Regions from separate parts of the Mesorhizobium sp. KR1-2 genome, predicted to be linked through region 3. Evidence: predicted binding sites of a transcription regulator. Region 3 holds the regulator's gene; each other region holds the start of a gene.
What was found. Region 3 encodes PhoB, which activates phosphate uptake and scavenging genes when phosphate is short. Its sites were predicted from a motif close to TGTCATNNANCTGTCAT; they were not measured.
Positions count from the first base shown of each region.

Region 1 (3,469 bases), on a different contig from region 3:
TTTGCGCTGTCGGTGGAAGACCGCATGCGCGCCTGGGTGATCGAGCGGCTGATGTGCGACTTCTTCTTCTCGCGGTCGGAATTCGCCCGCAGCTTCGGCGCCAGTGGAGCACCGGTGATCGAGCTTGCCGACCGGCTGGTGGCGCAGGACGAGGACGGCCTGATCGCGCGCGACGGCGACCGCTTTGTCGTCACCGACCGCGGCCGGCCGGTGGTGCGCGCGGTGGTCTCGGCCTTCGACGCCTATCTCGGCAACAACGGCGCCCGGCATTCGGTGGCGGTGTGAGGCGGCTGCGAGCTCTTCTGATTGGGAGCGGCCTTCGTCACCATCGAGGCATGGGTCCCCGGAACCCCTCGGCCGCTCGCTACGCTCGCGCTCGGGGCCCGAGGATGACGGTGGAGAGGGCAGTGCCAATCGCCAGCGTCGGAGATTGGCGCGGAGCAAAAAAGCAATCCGTCATCCTCGGGCCGAAGCACGAGCGCAGCGAAGTGCGGAGGCTCCGGGGATCCAGGCCTCGACCGTCGTGCGACTAATGCCTTGCGTGACCTGCGGAGATTTGAGCCGAGACCTCGCAATTCGTCGCGGCTCGGATAACTGCGGGCCAGGACCATCCCTACGTCTCGATCGTCAGCTCCACCAGATCGGCGGCAAAATGCGTCTCGGCGAACTGGATCGGCCGACCGCCGAGATCGTCATTGATAGCCACTGCCACCAGCACGATGGCGCCGGGCGACAGTTTCAGGGTGTCGAGGTCGTCGGCATCCGCATGCCGCGCCGATACCAGCGTCGAGCGGCGAACATAATCGTCCACGCCGAAGCGGGCGAAGCTCGCCGTCACCGAACCGGTCTCGGCAAATATCTCGGCGAAGCCCGGAAAACGGGTGGCGTCGAACCAGCTCGTGCCGCGTGAGACGCGCCGGCCGTCGGCCTCGCTCACCGTCTCTAGCCGCAGCACCGGCGCGCCCGGCTCCAGTTGCAAGGCCTCGGCGACGCGCCCCGCCGCCGGCTCGATCGCGTGGGCAAGCGAGATCACCTTGCGCGCCCGGGTCTGGTCCTTCAGCCCGGTGGAAAAGCGGGTGCGCGCGCTGATCGGATAGGCCAGCCGCTTGCGACTTTCGACAAACGTGCCGCGCCCCTGCTCGGCACGCAGCACACCTTCCTGCACCAGCGCCGAGATCGCCGCCCGCACCGTGTGGCGGTTCACGCCGAATTGCTGCGACAGCGTGATTTCCGGCGGCAGCCTGCCGCCTTCTCCCAGCGTTCCGTTGCTGATGCCCAGCCGGATGCGGTCGGCCACCTGCCGCCACAGCGCCACGCCGCTGCGGCGTTCCATCTGGTCTTCGCCGGTGTGCTCCATTTTGCCCGCTCCGTCATCCAGCCGTCATGGACAGCAATTAGAAAGGGAGTATAATTTGTTCTGTTGTATAGAGCAATAGACAAATCTACGGAAGTCAATGGAGCGGCCATGAAGACCGATAGGCGGCACGAAAAGGAAGAGGCGCTGGCGCGCAAGGCGGCGATGGCCGCGCTTGCCGACGCGCCGGGCGAAACGCTGAAGGCGCTGTGGGACGCATCCGGCCTGCCGCGCGATGCGCAGCGGCTGCGCGGACCAGAAACCGGGCTCGTCACGGTGCGCGGGCGGATCGGCGGCGGCGGTGCGCCGTTCAACTTCGGCGAGGCGACCGTCACCCGCGCCACGGTGCGGGTGGAGGGCGGCGCCGTGGGCCATGCCTATGCGCTCGGCCGCGACAAGGAAAAGGCGCTGCTTTCGGCCATAGCCGATGCGCTCTGGCAGGACACGTCGCGCCGCAACGACATCGAAACCAAGATCATCGCGCCGCTGCAGGCGGCTCAAGCCGAAGCCGATGAACGTCGCCACGCCGAGGCGGCGGCGACCAAGGTCGACTTCTTCACCATGGTACGCGGAGAGGATTGATGCAAATTGAGGCAATAGACGGCGGCTTCGCCAATCCGGTCTTCGACGCGCAGACGATGTTCCGCGCCGTCATGGACGCTATGGCGCGCCCCGGCACCATCCAGCCCTGCGGCGAGCTCACCGCTCCGCCCGCGCCGCTTTCGCCGGTCGCGGCTGCCGTTGCGCTGTCGCTTTGCGACGCCGACACGCCGCTCTGGCTCGATCCGGCCCTGCAGGCATCGCCCGCTGCCAGGCACTGGCTCGGCTTCCACACCGGCGCGCCGCTGGCCCACGCTCCGGCCGACGCGCATTTCGCCATCGTCTCGGGCCCGGCTGAGCTCATCGCGCTCGAGAATTTCGCGCAAGGGTCGCAGGAATATCCCGACCGCTCCACCACGCTCATCCTCCAGGTGCCCAGCCTTTCGGGTGGCGAGACGCTTCACCTCGAAGGCCCCGGCATCGAAACGTTGCTCGCTTTCGCGCCCGTTTCCCTGCCGCGCCACTTTGTCGAGCAGTGGAAGCAGAACCGCGCCCGCTTCCCGCGTGGCGTCGACGTCATACTGGCCGCACCCGAAGGGGTGGCCTGCCTGCCGCGCACCACGCGCATCAAGACCACGGAGGCCTGACCCATGTATGTGGCCGTCAAAGGCGGCGATGCCGCCATTTCCAACGCGCACAAGCTGCTTGCCGACCGTCGCCGCGGCGACCGTTTGGTGCCGGCGCTGCGCATCGACCAGATCGTGGAACAGCTCGCGCTCGGTGTCGATCGCGTCATGGCTGAAGGGTCGCTCTATGATCGTGAGCTGGCCGCGCTCGCCATTGCCCAGTCGCGCGGCGACCTGATCGAGGCGGTATTCCTGGTGCGCGCCTATCGCACCACGCTGCCGCGCTTCGGCTACACCAACGCCATCGACACCGGCGCCATGCTGGTCGAGCGTCGCGTTTCTGCAACCTATAAGGACCTGCCGGGCGGCCAGCTGCTCGGCCCCACCTTCGACTACACCCACCGCCTGCTCGACCCCGAGATCGCTGCCGGCTCGCCGGTCGATGAGCCCGAACAGCGCGACGCCGAAGCTGGGCGGATGCCGCGCGTTTCGGAAATCCTGGCGCATGAGGGCCTAATCGAAGGCGATGGCGACATGCCGCTGGATCACGTCACCGGCGACCTGACGCGCGAGCCGCTGGACTTCCCCATCGAGCGCGACCTGCGCCTGCAGGCACTGGCCCGCGGCGACGAAGGTTTTCTGCTCGCGCTCGGCTATTCCACGCAGCGCGGCTATGGCCGCAACCACCCCTTCGTCGGTGAGATCCGCATCGGCGAGGTGGAGCTGGAGCTGGACGTGCCGGAACTGCCCTTTGCCGTACCGCTCGGCCGCATCCGCGTCACCGAGTGCCAGATGGTCACCCAGTTCAAGGGTTCGGCAAAGGTGCCGCCGCAGTTCACGCGCGGCTACGGGCTCGTTTTCGGCCAGTCCGAGCGCAAGGCCATGTCGATGTCGCTGTGCGACCGTGCCCTCCGCGCCCGCGAATTCGGCGAGGATGTCGTTGCGCCTG
Region 1 is NZ_JBDZDS010000011.1:74,681-78,149, reverse strand. It holds gene hemN (oxygen-independent coproporphyrinogen III oxidase) at 1-285, shown strand, start outside; gene phnF (phosphonate metabolism transcriptional regulator PhnF) at 614-1,357, opposite strand; gene phnG (phosphonate C-P lyase system protein PhnG) at 1,466-1,936, shown strand; gene phnH (phosphonate C-P lyase system protein PhnH) at 1,936-2,541, shown strand; gene ABLE85_RS20080 (carbon-phosphorus lyase complex subunit PhnI) at 2,545-3,469, shown strand, end outside.
Region 1: a site for PhoB is predicted at 1,369-1,385, ahead of phnF (phosphonate metabolism transcriptional regulator PhnF). Genes of this name have one in related genera too.

Region 2 (3,469 bases), on a different contig from region 3:
TGATTGATTTGATGTTGAGTGACCGTAAACCTATTATTTGGTATGCGTACGAAGATAGGACTATTCCTCCCACACTTATCTTCGGTGTTCTATGCCCGATGAAAAATACAGGGCTATGAAAAACGGAGAATAACTATGAAAAAGATAGTAATTCCTCTTGCCTTAGCTCTCTTGACTACAACCGCTTCCTTGGCGAGCGCGCAGATATACAATCCACGCGATGGAGATGCTGCACCTCCAACGGTTGTCGTGAACCCGCCCCCGTTCGTTGACCTGACCGGACATGCCGGTTTCGGCGGCTTTGCCACCACGACCCCGAACTTGCGCGATGGCGACGCGGCGCCCTCATCGGTCGTCGTCAATCCGCCCACGTCCATTGACGTGACCGGCGCTGCCGGGTTCGGCGGCTTCGCCACCACGACCCCGAACCTGCGCGATGGCGACGCGGCGCCCTCCTCGGTCGTCGTCAATCCGCAGGATGCGGTCATCTCACGCTAGCCGTCGATATGCACGGCCAAAAATGGGGCGGCAGAGTGATCTGCCGCCCCAGCTTTATCCAAAACCAGTTTGCTTCAAAGCGTGATGCGATACTTCGCGAAGCCGTCGGCGCCGTCGCCTGCCGCCTCGATCTTCACGCCCTTCACCTGCCCCAGGAACTCCTTGGCCTTGGGACCAGTTTCGAACATGACGGTCGTGCCCGGCATCGGCGCGAACGACCAGTTTCCGTCGGCCGACGGATTGATGGTCTTCTGGTCGACGATGTAGCGGACGATGACGTCGCGGTTCGTGTCGGGAGCTTCGAAAATGATCTTGGAAGCGTTGATCTCCGGGAAATTACCGCCGCCGCCGGCACGGTAATTGTTCGTGGCAACGACGAATTTCGCTTCCGCATCAATGGGTTTCCCATCGAACATGAGATCCTTGATGCGGTTGGACGAGGCATTGGCAACCCCGCCCTTGGCATCGTATTTCGGCGCTTCGGACAGGTCGATCTTGTAGGTCACGCCGTCGATGACATCGTAATTGTAGGACGGGAAGTCCTTGTTGATGAGCACCTGGTCGGCCTTACCCGGCTCGATCTTGTTGAAGATGCCAGCCGACATTTCCAGCCATTCCTCGACCTGCGCGCCAGTGACCTCAACCGCCCGCACCGTGTTCGGGTAGAGATAGAGGTCCGCGACGTTCTTGATGGCGATGTCGCCGGCCGGCACGTCCGTATAGTAGTCGGCGCCGCCGCGGCCGCCGGCCTTGAAGGGCGCAGCTGCCGAGAGCACAGGAAGGTCCTTCCACTTCGAATCCTTCAGCAAGTCCTTGATGTACCAAGTCTGCGCCTGGCTCACGATCTGCACCGACGGATCGTCGGCGACCAGCGCGAAGTAGGAATAGAGCGGCGCGGACGTCTTGCCGACCGGGCGGCGCACATAGGCAAGCGTCGCCTCATGATCTTCCTTGAGCGCATCGACGAGGCGGCTATCGTCCTCGACGAGCGCCTTGTTCTTGTTGTCGACGCGCTCATAGATCGGCCGCGCCTCGGAAGTGGCCGACGCCACGCGCCACTTGTTGCCGTCGCGCTCCAGAAGGAGGTCGATCAGGCCCATATGCGAGCCCCAGAAGCCGCCCATGACGGCGGGCTTGCCCATGAGGGTGCCCTTTTCCGTGTCGACGGCCTCAAGCCCCTGGAAATCCTTCTTGCCGGGGAAAACCAGATGCTGGTGGCCGGTGAAGACGGCGTCGATACCGTCCACGCCGGCCAGGAACAGCGACGCGTTCTCCATCATGTCGCTCTGCTTGGCATCGATGCCGGAGTGAGACAGCGCGATCACGACATCGGCGCCCTCCTCCTTGATCTGCGGCACCCAGGCCTTGGCCGCCTGCACTATGTCGCGCGCGATGACATTGCCGGTCAGGTTCTTGGCGTCCCAGATCATGACCTGCGGCGGGACGAAGCCGATGACGCCGATGCGGATCGGGTGTTCTTCGCCGGCGCCGTCCTTGAGCTTCCTGTCGAGGATCACATAGGGCTTGAGATAGAGCTTGTCGTCGCGCGGATTGGAGGCGAGTTCGGTGCCACGGATTAGGTTGGCGCAGACAAAGGGGAAGTTCGCGCCGGCCAGCACCTTGTCGAGGAAGGACAGGCCGTAGTTGAACTCGTGGTTGCCGAGCGTCGAGCACTCGTAGCCGAGCAGGTTCATGCCCTTCATGATCGGGTGAACGTCACCCTCCTTCAGGCCCTTCTCATAGGCGATGTAGTCGCCCATGGGGCTGCCCTGCAAAAGGTCGCCGTTGTCGATCAGCATGCTGTTGGTGGCTTCCTTGCGCACGGCATCGATGATCGAGGCGGTCCGGGAAAGGCCCATCGTGTCGTTGGGCTTGTCGGCGTAGTAGTCGTAGGGCAGCACGTTCACATGGATGTCGGTGGTCTCCATGATCCTGAGATGCGCCTGATTGGCCTGTGCGCGCGCCGAGAAGGGATGAAGCATCACCAGGGCACCGACAGCAGCGGAGCCTGCTAGAAACGACCGGCGGGTGATAGGGGGAAGCACCTGCGACATGAGTTTTCTCTCCTGTGAATAAGGCTCAAAAAAATCGACGTCGAAACCCGGAGAGTTTCGCGCCGAATTTTTGGCGAGTCCAGCAGGCGAGGATGACAAGGGAATGACGGGTGCCCCCGGACCCTCGAAAGGGCGATCGGGGCGCGTCCGCCGAGGCGGAAAAGGAACCGGCAAGCAAGCCCCACAAACAAAAAGCCCCGCCAAATCGGCGGGGCGGCAAGGAAGGGGCAAAAACTCTCAGGCGAGTTCCGGCTTCATGCCCAGGGCGGTGCGGTCGATGATCTCGCGCAGGGCGAAGGACGAGTTGATCTTCGTCACATGCGGCATCGCCGACAGCCATTCCTTGTGGATGCGCTCATAATCGGCGAGATCCTTGGCAGCGATGCGCAGAATGTAGTCGTATTCGCCCGACATGAGATGGCAGGAGAGGATATTGGGGCAGCGCTTCACGGCCGCTTCGAAATCGGAAAGCGTCTTCTCGAACTGCCCCGACAGCGAAATATGTACGATCGCCGTCATCTGATGCCCGAGCGCGGCATTGGACAGCCGCGCGTGATAACCACGGATGACGCCGCTCTTTTCAAGGTTATCGAGCCGGCGCGAACAGGCCGACTGCGACAGCCCGACCTTCTCCGCCAAAGCCGCATTGGGAATGCGCCCGTCCCGCTGCAGGGCGTCCAATATGGCGATATCGATCCTATCCAGTGACACTTTTCGCTGTTCCTTCGAATAACTATTTATTTTACGCAAAAAGTATCGATCTTGCGGCCATCAGGCAACCAAATTCGCAAGGATGCGTGACCGAATCTGTGATTTCATCACTTTACCATGCGTCAAGGGAATAAACGGAGGACCCACATGCGCGTTGGATGCCCCAAGGAAATCAAGAACAACGAATTCCGCGTCGGACTGACACC
Region 2 is NZ_JBDZDS010000006.1:177,952-181,420, forward strand. It holds gene ABLE85_RS14225 (hypothetical protein) at 250-498, shown strand; gene ABLE85_RS14230 (bifunctional 2',3'-cyclic-nucleotide 2'-phosphodiesterase/3'-nucleotidase) at 573-2,552, opposite strand; gene ABLE85_RS14235 (Lrp/AsnC family transcriptional regulator) at 2,790-3,263, opposite strand; gene ald (alanine dehydrogenase) at 3,411-3,469, shown strand, end outside.
Region 2: a site for PhoB is predicted at 2,645-2,661, ahead of ABLE85_RS14230 (bifunctional 2',3'-cyclic-nucleotide 2'-phosphodiesterase/3'-nucleotidase). Genes of this name have one in related genera too.

Region 3 (3,469 bases):
GGGGCCGGGAGGAATGCCGAACATGTCGACGGCGATCCGTCACGACGATCTGCGCAAGCGCAACCGAGCCATGGTCATCGCGGCCGTGCGGCGCGCGGGCCAGCCGTCCCGCACCGAGATCGCCGGCTCGACCGGCCTCAGCCATTCGACCATTTCCGCGATCTCGGCCGACCTCATCGCCGAAGGCATCCTCGTCGAGACCAAGGGGACGGAAGCAGTCAGCTCGAAGCGCGGCCGGCCCCAGGTGGCGCTGGGCCTTGCCCCCGATGCCGCCGAAATCGTCACCGTTGTGCTCTCCCTCCACCTTCTCGCGGTCGCGGTGGTCGACTATTCCGGGCAGGTCATCGCGGCGGAGGAGCGCCGCCTCGACACGCTGACCATGTCGCGCGAAGCGCTCCTCGGCGACTGCGTGGCCATGGTGTGCCGGCAGATCGAGGCGCGCCGCGCCGCCGGCCGGCGCGTGCTGCGCATCGGCATGGCCGTGCAGGGCATCACCGATTCCGTCTCGCGCATTATGCTGTGGTCGCCGATCACCCCGCACGCGCATCTCGAATTCGGCGACCGGCTCGAAGCCGCCACCGGCATTCCCGTCACGGTGGACAACGACTGCAACATGATCGCGGTGGCGCTGCGCTGGCGCCGGCCCGAGCGCTACCGCAACGACTTCATCGCCATCCTGCTCTCGCACGGCATCGGCATGGGCATGATGCTGAGGGGCGAGCCGTTCACCGGCACGCAGTCGTCGGGCGGCGAGTTCGGCCACATGATCCACCGGCCCGACGGGGCACTGTGCCGCTGCGGCCGGCGCGGCTGCGTGGAGGCCTATGCCGGCAACTACGCGATCTGGCGCAACGCCGGACGCTGGAGCGAGGACGAGGCCCCCCTGGCCGACATTTCGGACGAGGAGATACGGGCTCTGGCCGACCGGGCGCGCGCGGCCGACGGTCCCGAGCGCGAGGCCTTCCGCGTCGCCGGAGAGGCCATCGGCTTCGGCCTCGGCAGCCTGTTTGCGCTGATCGACCCGGCGCCGGTCGCGCTGGTCGGCATCGGCGCGACCGCTTTCGACCTGATCGAGCCGGCACTGCGCGAGGCGATCGCCAAGACCGCCGGCGGCCAGCACAACGGCGAGATATCCTTCGACATCGAGCCCAACGAAGTGCCGCTGATCCGCGAGGGCTGCACCATGAACGCCCTCACCTTCGTCGACCGCGAGATATTCGCGCCCGGCGCCGCGCCGGCAAGCACCGAAGGCGCGGCCTGAACGACGGCTCAGTCTTCGCGGATCGCGTAGCCCGAGCCGCGGATGGTGCGGATGACGTCCGGCATGCGGCCGTGGTTCACCGCCTTGCGCAGGCGCCCGACATGCACGTCGACCGTGCGCTCGTCGATATAGATCGTCTCGCCCCAGACATTGTCGAGCAGCTGGCTGCGCGAGAAGACGCGGCCCGGATGCCGCATCATGAATTCCAGCAGGCGAAACTCGGTGGGCCCGAGCTTGATCTCGGTCTTGCCGCGATAGATCCGGTGCGCCTCGCGGTCGAGCATGATGTCGCCGACCTTGAGCACGCTGGACAGGACCTCGGGCTTGGCGCGGCGCAGCAGCGCCTTCACCCGCGCCATGAACTCGGGCGTGGAGAACGGCTTGACCAGATAGTCGTCGGCGCCGGTGGAAAGGCCGCGCACGCGGTCGCTCTCCTCGCCGCGCGCCGTCAGCATGATGATGGGCAGGCGCTCGGTCTCGGGCCGCATCCTCAGGCGCCGGCACAGTTCGATGCCGGAAACCGCCGGCAGCATCCAGTCCAGCACCAGAAGGTCCGGCACGTTTTCCTGCAGCCGGATCTCGGCCTCGTCGCCGCGTGGCACGACCTCGACCTGATAGCCTTCCGATTCCAGGTTGTAGCGGAGCAGGACGCCGAGCGGCTCCTCGTCCTCCACCACCATGATTTTCGGTGCAATCATCATTTGGAAGCTCTGCCTCAGACCGCCGGCGTCGCCAGCGAGGTTTCGTCGAGCTTCGGCCGGTTTGGCGGAAGCTGCTGCCCGGTCAGCACGTAATAGGCGTTTTCGGCGATATTGGTGACGTGGTCGCCGATGCGCTCGAGATTCTTGGCGCAGAACAGGAGATGCGTGCAGGCGGTGATGTTGCGCGGGTCTTCCATCATGTAGGTGAGAAGCTCGCGGAACACGGCGGTGTATTTCACGTCGATCTTCTCGTCCGCGGCCCGCAGCGTCTTTAGCCCCTCGGGCTCGCGCGAGACATATTTGTCGACCACGCCGTTGACCTGGTCCAGCACCATGGCCGACATCGTCTCGATCGAGTGGGCAAGGCTGCGCGGCATGGCGCTCTCGCCCACGGCGTTGACGCGCTTGGCGATGTTCTTGGCGAGATCGCCGATACGTTCGAGATCGCCGGCCATGCGGATGGCGCCGACCACGGCGCGCAGGTCCTGCGCCATGGGCTGGCGCTTGGCGATCAGCGTGATGGCGCGGTCGTCCAGCTCGCGCTGGCGGGCATCCATCACCGCATCGTCGGAGATCACGCGCTGGGCCAGCGCGTTGTCGGAGTTTATCAACGCCTGGATCGAGGCGCTGACCATCGCCGCGGCAAGGTCGCCCATGTCCCTGAGCAGGCGGTCGATGTGCCCGAGATCCTCGTCGAAGGAGGTGACGGTGTGTTTGCCCATGATGCTGGTCCTCGCAATCTGCGCGTGGGGTTCGGCCAAGCGGCGGCTCAGCCGAAGCGCCCGGTAATATAGTCCTGCGTGCGCTTGTCGTCGGGGTTGGTGAACATCTTGTCGGTCTCCCCCTCCTCGACCAGCTGGCCGAGATGGAACATGGCGGTGCGCTGCGACACGCGCGCCGCCTGCTGCATGGAGTGGGTGACGATGACGATGGTGTAGTTCTGGCGCAGCTCGTCGATCAGTTCCTCCACGCGCGCGGTGGCGATGGGGTCGAGCGCCGAGCACGGCTCGTCCATCAGGATCACCTCCGGCGACACCGCGATGGCGCGCGCGATGCACAGGCGCTGCTGCTGGCCGCCGGACAGGCCGGTACCCGGCTCGTGCAGGCGGTCCTTCACCTCATTGAACAGGCCGGCCTTCTTCAGGCTGGTCTCGACGATCGCGTCGAGGTCGCCCTTCTTGCGGGCGAGGCCATGGATGCGCGGGCCGTAGGCGACGTTCTCGAAGATCGACTTCGGGAACGGATTCGGCTTCTGGAACACCATGCCGACGCGGGCGCGCAGCTCCACCACGTCGATCTTGGGATCGTAGATGTCCTCGTCGTCGAGGGTGATCTTGCCGGTCACGCGGGCGCTGTCGATGGTGTCGTTCATGCGGTTGAGGCAGCGCAGGAAGGTCGACTTGCCGCAGCCCGAGGGGCCGATCAGCGCCGTCACCTGGTTCTCGCGCACGTCGAGGTCGACGTCGAACAGGGCCTGCTTCTCGCCGTAGAACACGCTCACCTTGCG
Region 3 is NZ_JBDZDS010000005.1:162,624-166,092, reverse strand. It holds gene ABLE85_RS12450 (ROK family protein) at 23-1,261, shown strand; gene phoB (phosphate regulon transcriptional regulator PhoB) at 1,270-1,959, opposite strand; gene phoU (phosphate signaling complex protein PhoU) at 1,977-2,684, opposite strand; gene pstB (phosphate ABC transporter ATP-binding protein PstB) at 2,732-3,469, opposite strand, start outside.

Region 4 (3,469 bases), on a different contig from region 3:
TGTGCGGATCGGTGGTGAAGAAGGACAGGTCGGTATAGATGCGCGCCGTCACCGGATGATAGTTGCCGGTGCCCAGATGCACATAGTTGCGCAGCTTCCCATCCTCGCGGCGCACCACAAGCGACATCTTCGCATGCGTCTTCAGCTCGATGAAGCCGAACACAACCTGCACGCCGGCGCGTTCAAGGTCGCGCGCCCAGCGGATATTGGCTTCCTCGTCGAAGCGGGCCTTGAGCTCGACCAGCGCGGTGACCGACTTGCCGGCCTCGGCCGCATCCACCAGCGCTCGCACGATGGGGCTGTCATTGGAGGTGCGATACAGCGTCTGCTTGATCGCAACCACCTCCGGATCGGCGGCCGCCTGGCGCAGGAACTGCACCACCACGTCGAAGGATTCATAAGGGTGGTGGACGATGAAGTCCTTCTCCCGGATCGCCGCGAAGCAGTCGCCGCCGTGATCGCGCACGCGCTCCGGGAAGCGCGGATTGAAAGGCGGGAACTTCAGGTCGTCGCGCGGCAGCGACACGATCTCGGATATCTGATTGAGCGCCAAAGGCCCCGTCAGCACGCTGATGCGCGCGGGCGATACGCCAAGCTCGGTGGCGACGAATTCGCGCAGCTCGTCCGGCATCTGGCTGTCGAACTCGATGCGGATAACCTGCCCGCGCCTGCGGCGCTTCAACGCGGTCTCGAACAGTCGCACAAGATCTTCGGCTTCTTCCTCGACCTCGATATCACTGTCGCGAATGATGCGGAACGTGCCCGAACCCTTGACCTCATAGCCGGGGAAGAGCTTCCCGATAAAGATATTGACCGCTTCCTCAAGCGGAATGAAGCGCACAGAGCCCTTGCGGTCGGGAAGCCTGATGTAGCGCTTCAGCGCCACCGGCAGACGGAGCAGCGCCGTCATCTCTTCGCCGTTCTTGCGCTGGCGCAGTTGCAGGGCGATGGAAAAGCCAAGATTCGGAATGAACGGGAACGGATGCGCCGGGTCGATGGACAGAGGGGTCAGAACCGGGAATATCTGCTCCATGAAATGGCCTTCGAGCCAGGCCCCTTCCTCCTTGCTCAGAGCGTCGCTCGAGACACTCTCGATACCCTCCTTCTTCAGGAGAGCCACCAGTTCGGAAAGGCTCTTTTGCTGGTCCTCCTGCAGCCGCTCGACCTCGACCAGAATCCGCTCGAGCTGCTGCTCGGGCGTGCGCCCGTCCGGGCTCTTGATGGCGATTCCCTGGCGAACCTGACCGGCGAGGCCAGCCACCCGCACCATGAAGAACTCATCGAGATTGGCGGCAGAGATCGACAGGAAGCGCACGCGCTCCAGCAGCGGGTGGTGCTGGTTCTGCGATTCCTCCAGGACGCGACGGTTGAACTGAAGCCAGGAAAACTCGCGGTTTACGAAACGGTCCGGATTGCCGGAGGAAACGTCTCCGTCAGCAGTGCTTACTGTCGTGAATTCGGTCTGGACCGGCCTGAGTTCGTTCATGTCCCTCTTTATCCTTTGCGACGCTTTGCCGCTTGTTCGGCACAGCTTACCTCCTGACAGCGTTTTGCGACAGTTTGATTTCACACCGCTTGCAAAGCGATTGGCGAAGCACCAAACCCCTGCTATGAGCAGGCGCAAAGTGACAGGAGAAAGCCATGGCCGGCGGTTCCATTCCCCATTTCCAGAATGACGCGGGTTACGCCGTCATCGAGATCGGCGTTAAGGAATTCATGTGCGTGGGCGCCACGCCCCCCTTCGATCATCCGCACGTGTTCCTCGACATGGGCGCCGATTCCGAAAAGGTCTGCCCGTACTGCTCGACGCTCTACCGCTTCAACGGCTCGCTGAAGCCCAACGAGACGCGCCCGGAAAACTGCCTCTATCAGACCCAGGCTGCCTGAGCGGTTTCCCCGCCGGCGGCCGATCCGATGGGCATATCGCGGTCCAGGCAGATCATCGTCGCAGGCGCCGGCATTGCCGGCCTGACTGCGGCCCTCGCCTTTGCCCGGCGCGGTTTTTCGGTTGATGTCTTCGAGCGTTCCGAAAGCCTCGTCGAGGTCGGCGCAGGCCTGCAACTTTCCCCCAACGCCACCCGCATCCTCGACCGGCTCGGTGTTCTGGAGTTGCTCTTGCCGAAGGCCGTGCGGCCACGCGGCGTGATCCTCCGGGATGCCAGGACGCTGTCGGAGCTGGCGCGCGTACCCTTGGGCGACAGCGCCGAGCAGCGCTGGCATGCGCCCTATCTCGTCGCCCATCGAGCCGATCTTCAAGGCGCGCTTCTTGAAGCGGTGGCCCTGCAGCCGGCCATTCGGCTGGTGACCGGCGCGACCGTGGCCGGGCTGACGCCCCGCCCCCCCGGCGTCGCCGTCACGCTCGATCGCGCCGGTGGTATCGACCAGACGACCGGCCTGCTTCTGGTCGGCGCTGACGGCGTCTGGTCGGCAGTTCGCGGCCTGCTCGGCATCGCAGACGGAAGCCGCTTCGCCGGCGAACTGGCCTGGCGCACGGTCATCGACGCTGACAGCGACATAGGCCAGGCATTTGCGGGGATCGGCGCAAGGGATGCCGTCAACGCCTTCCTGCATCCCGGCTTCCACCTCATCGCCTATCCGGTGCGTGGCGGCGCGGCGTTCAATCTGGTCGCCTTCACGCGCGGCCAACGCATTGCCGAAGGCTGGTCGGGCGCGGCCAATGCCGCAATCCTGGAGCAGGCCATGCGCCACACCGCGCCTGCGCTGGCGCGACTCGCCCGCGATGCCGGGCCGTGGACGGCTTGGCCGATCCACACAGTGCGACCGCAAACGCCCTGGACCGCTCCGGGCGTTGCGCTGATCGGCGACGCCGCTCATGCGATGACGCCCTTTGCGGCACAGGGAGCAGCCATGGCGATCGAGGATGCCGACACGCTCGCCGCGTTCGTCGCCTCCGAGCCGGGCAATGTCGCCGCAGCGCTGGCGGCGTGGGAACGATCGCGCCGGCCGCGCATTGCGGCGGTCGCCCGGCGCGGCGCCTTCAATCATTTCGCCTGGCAGGCCTGGGGGCCGATCGCGCTGGTCCGCAATCTCGTGCTGAAAACCCGCCCGCCCGAAAAGCTCGCCGCCGACCTCGACTGGCTCTACGGCTGGGAGCCGGCGCGGGGCTGACTCCGTACCGATGATGCCCAAGCGGCATGAAAAAAGCCCGGTTCAAAACCGGGCTTTTGTGTTTCCAGGCGATCCCGCCGAGAACGCGATGGCCTTTCCCAGGAGCATGATCTTGTCCGAAAAGTCTGCAACTTTTCGGGATCATGCTTTAGTGCAGGATCTGGCTGAGGAACAGCTTCGTCCGCTCGTGCTGGGGATTGTCGAAGAACTCGGCCGGTGTGTTCTGCTCGACGATCTGGCCCTGGTCCATGAAGATCACCCGGTTGGCGACCTTGCGCGCAAAGCCCATCTCGTGCGTCACGCACAGCATGGTCATGCCCTCTTCGGCCAGGCCCACCAT
Region 4 is NZ_JBDZDS010000001.1:750,582-754,050, reverse strand. It holds gene ABLE85_RS03635 (RNA degradosome polyphosphate kinase) at 1-1,486, opposite strand, end outside; gene ABLE85_RS03630 (zinc-finger domain-containing protein) at 1,642-1,887, shown strand; gene ABLE85_RS03625 (FAD-dependent monooxygenase) at 1,915-3,129, shown strand; gene ABLE85_RS03620 (amino acid ABC transporter ATP-binding protein) at 3,278-3,469, opposite strand, start outside.
Region 4: a site for PhoB is predicted at 1,553-1,569, ahead of ABLE85_RS03635 (RNA degradosome polyphosphate kinase). Genes of this name have one in related genera too.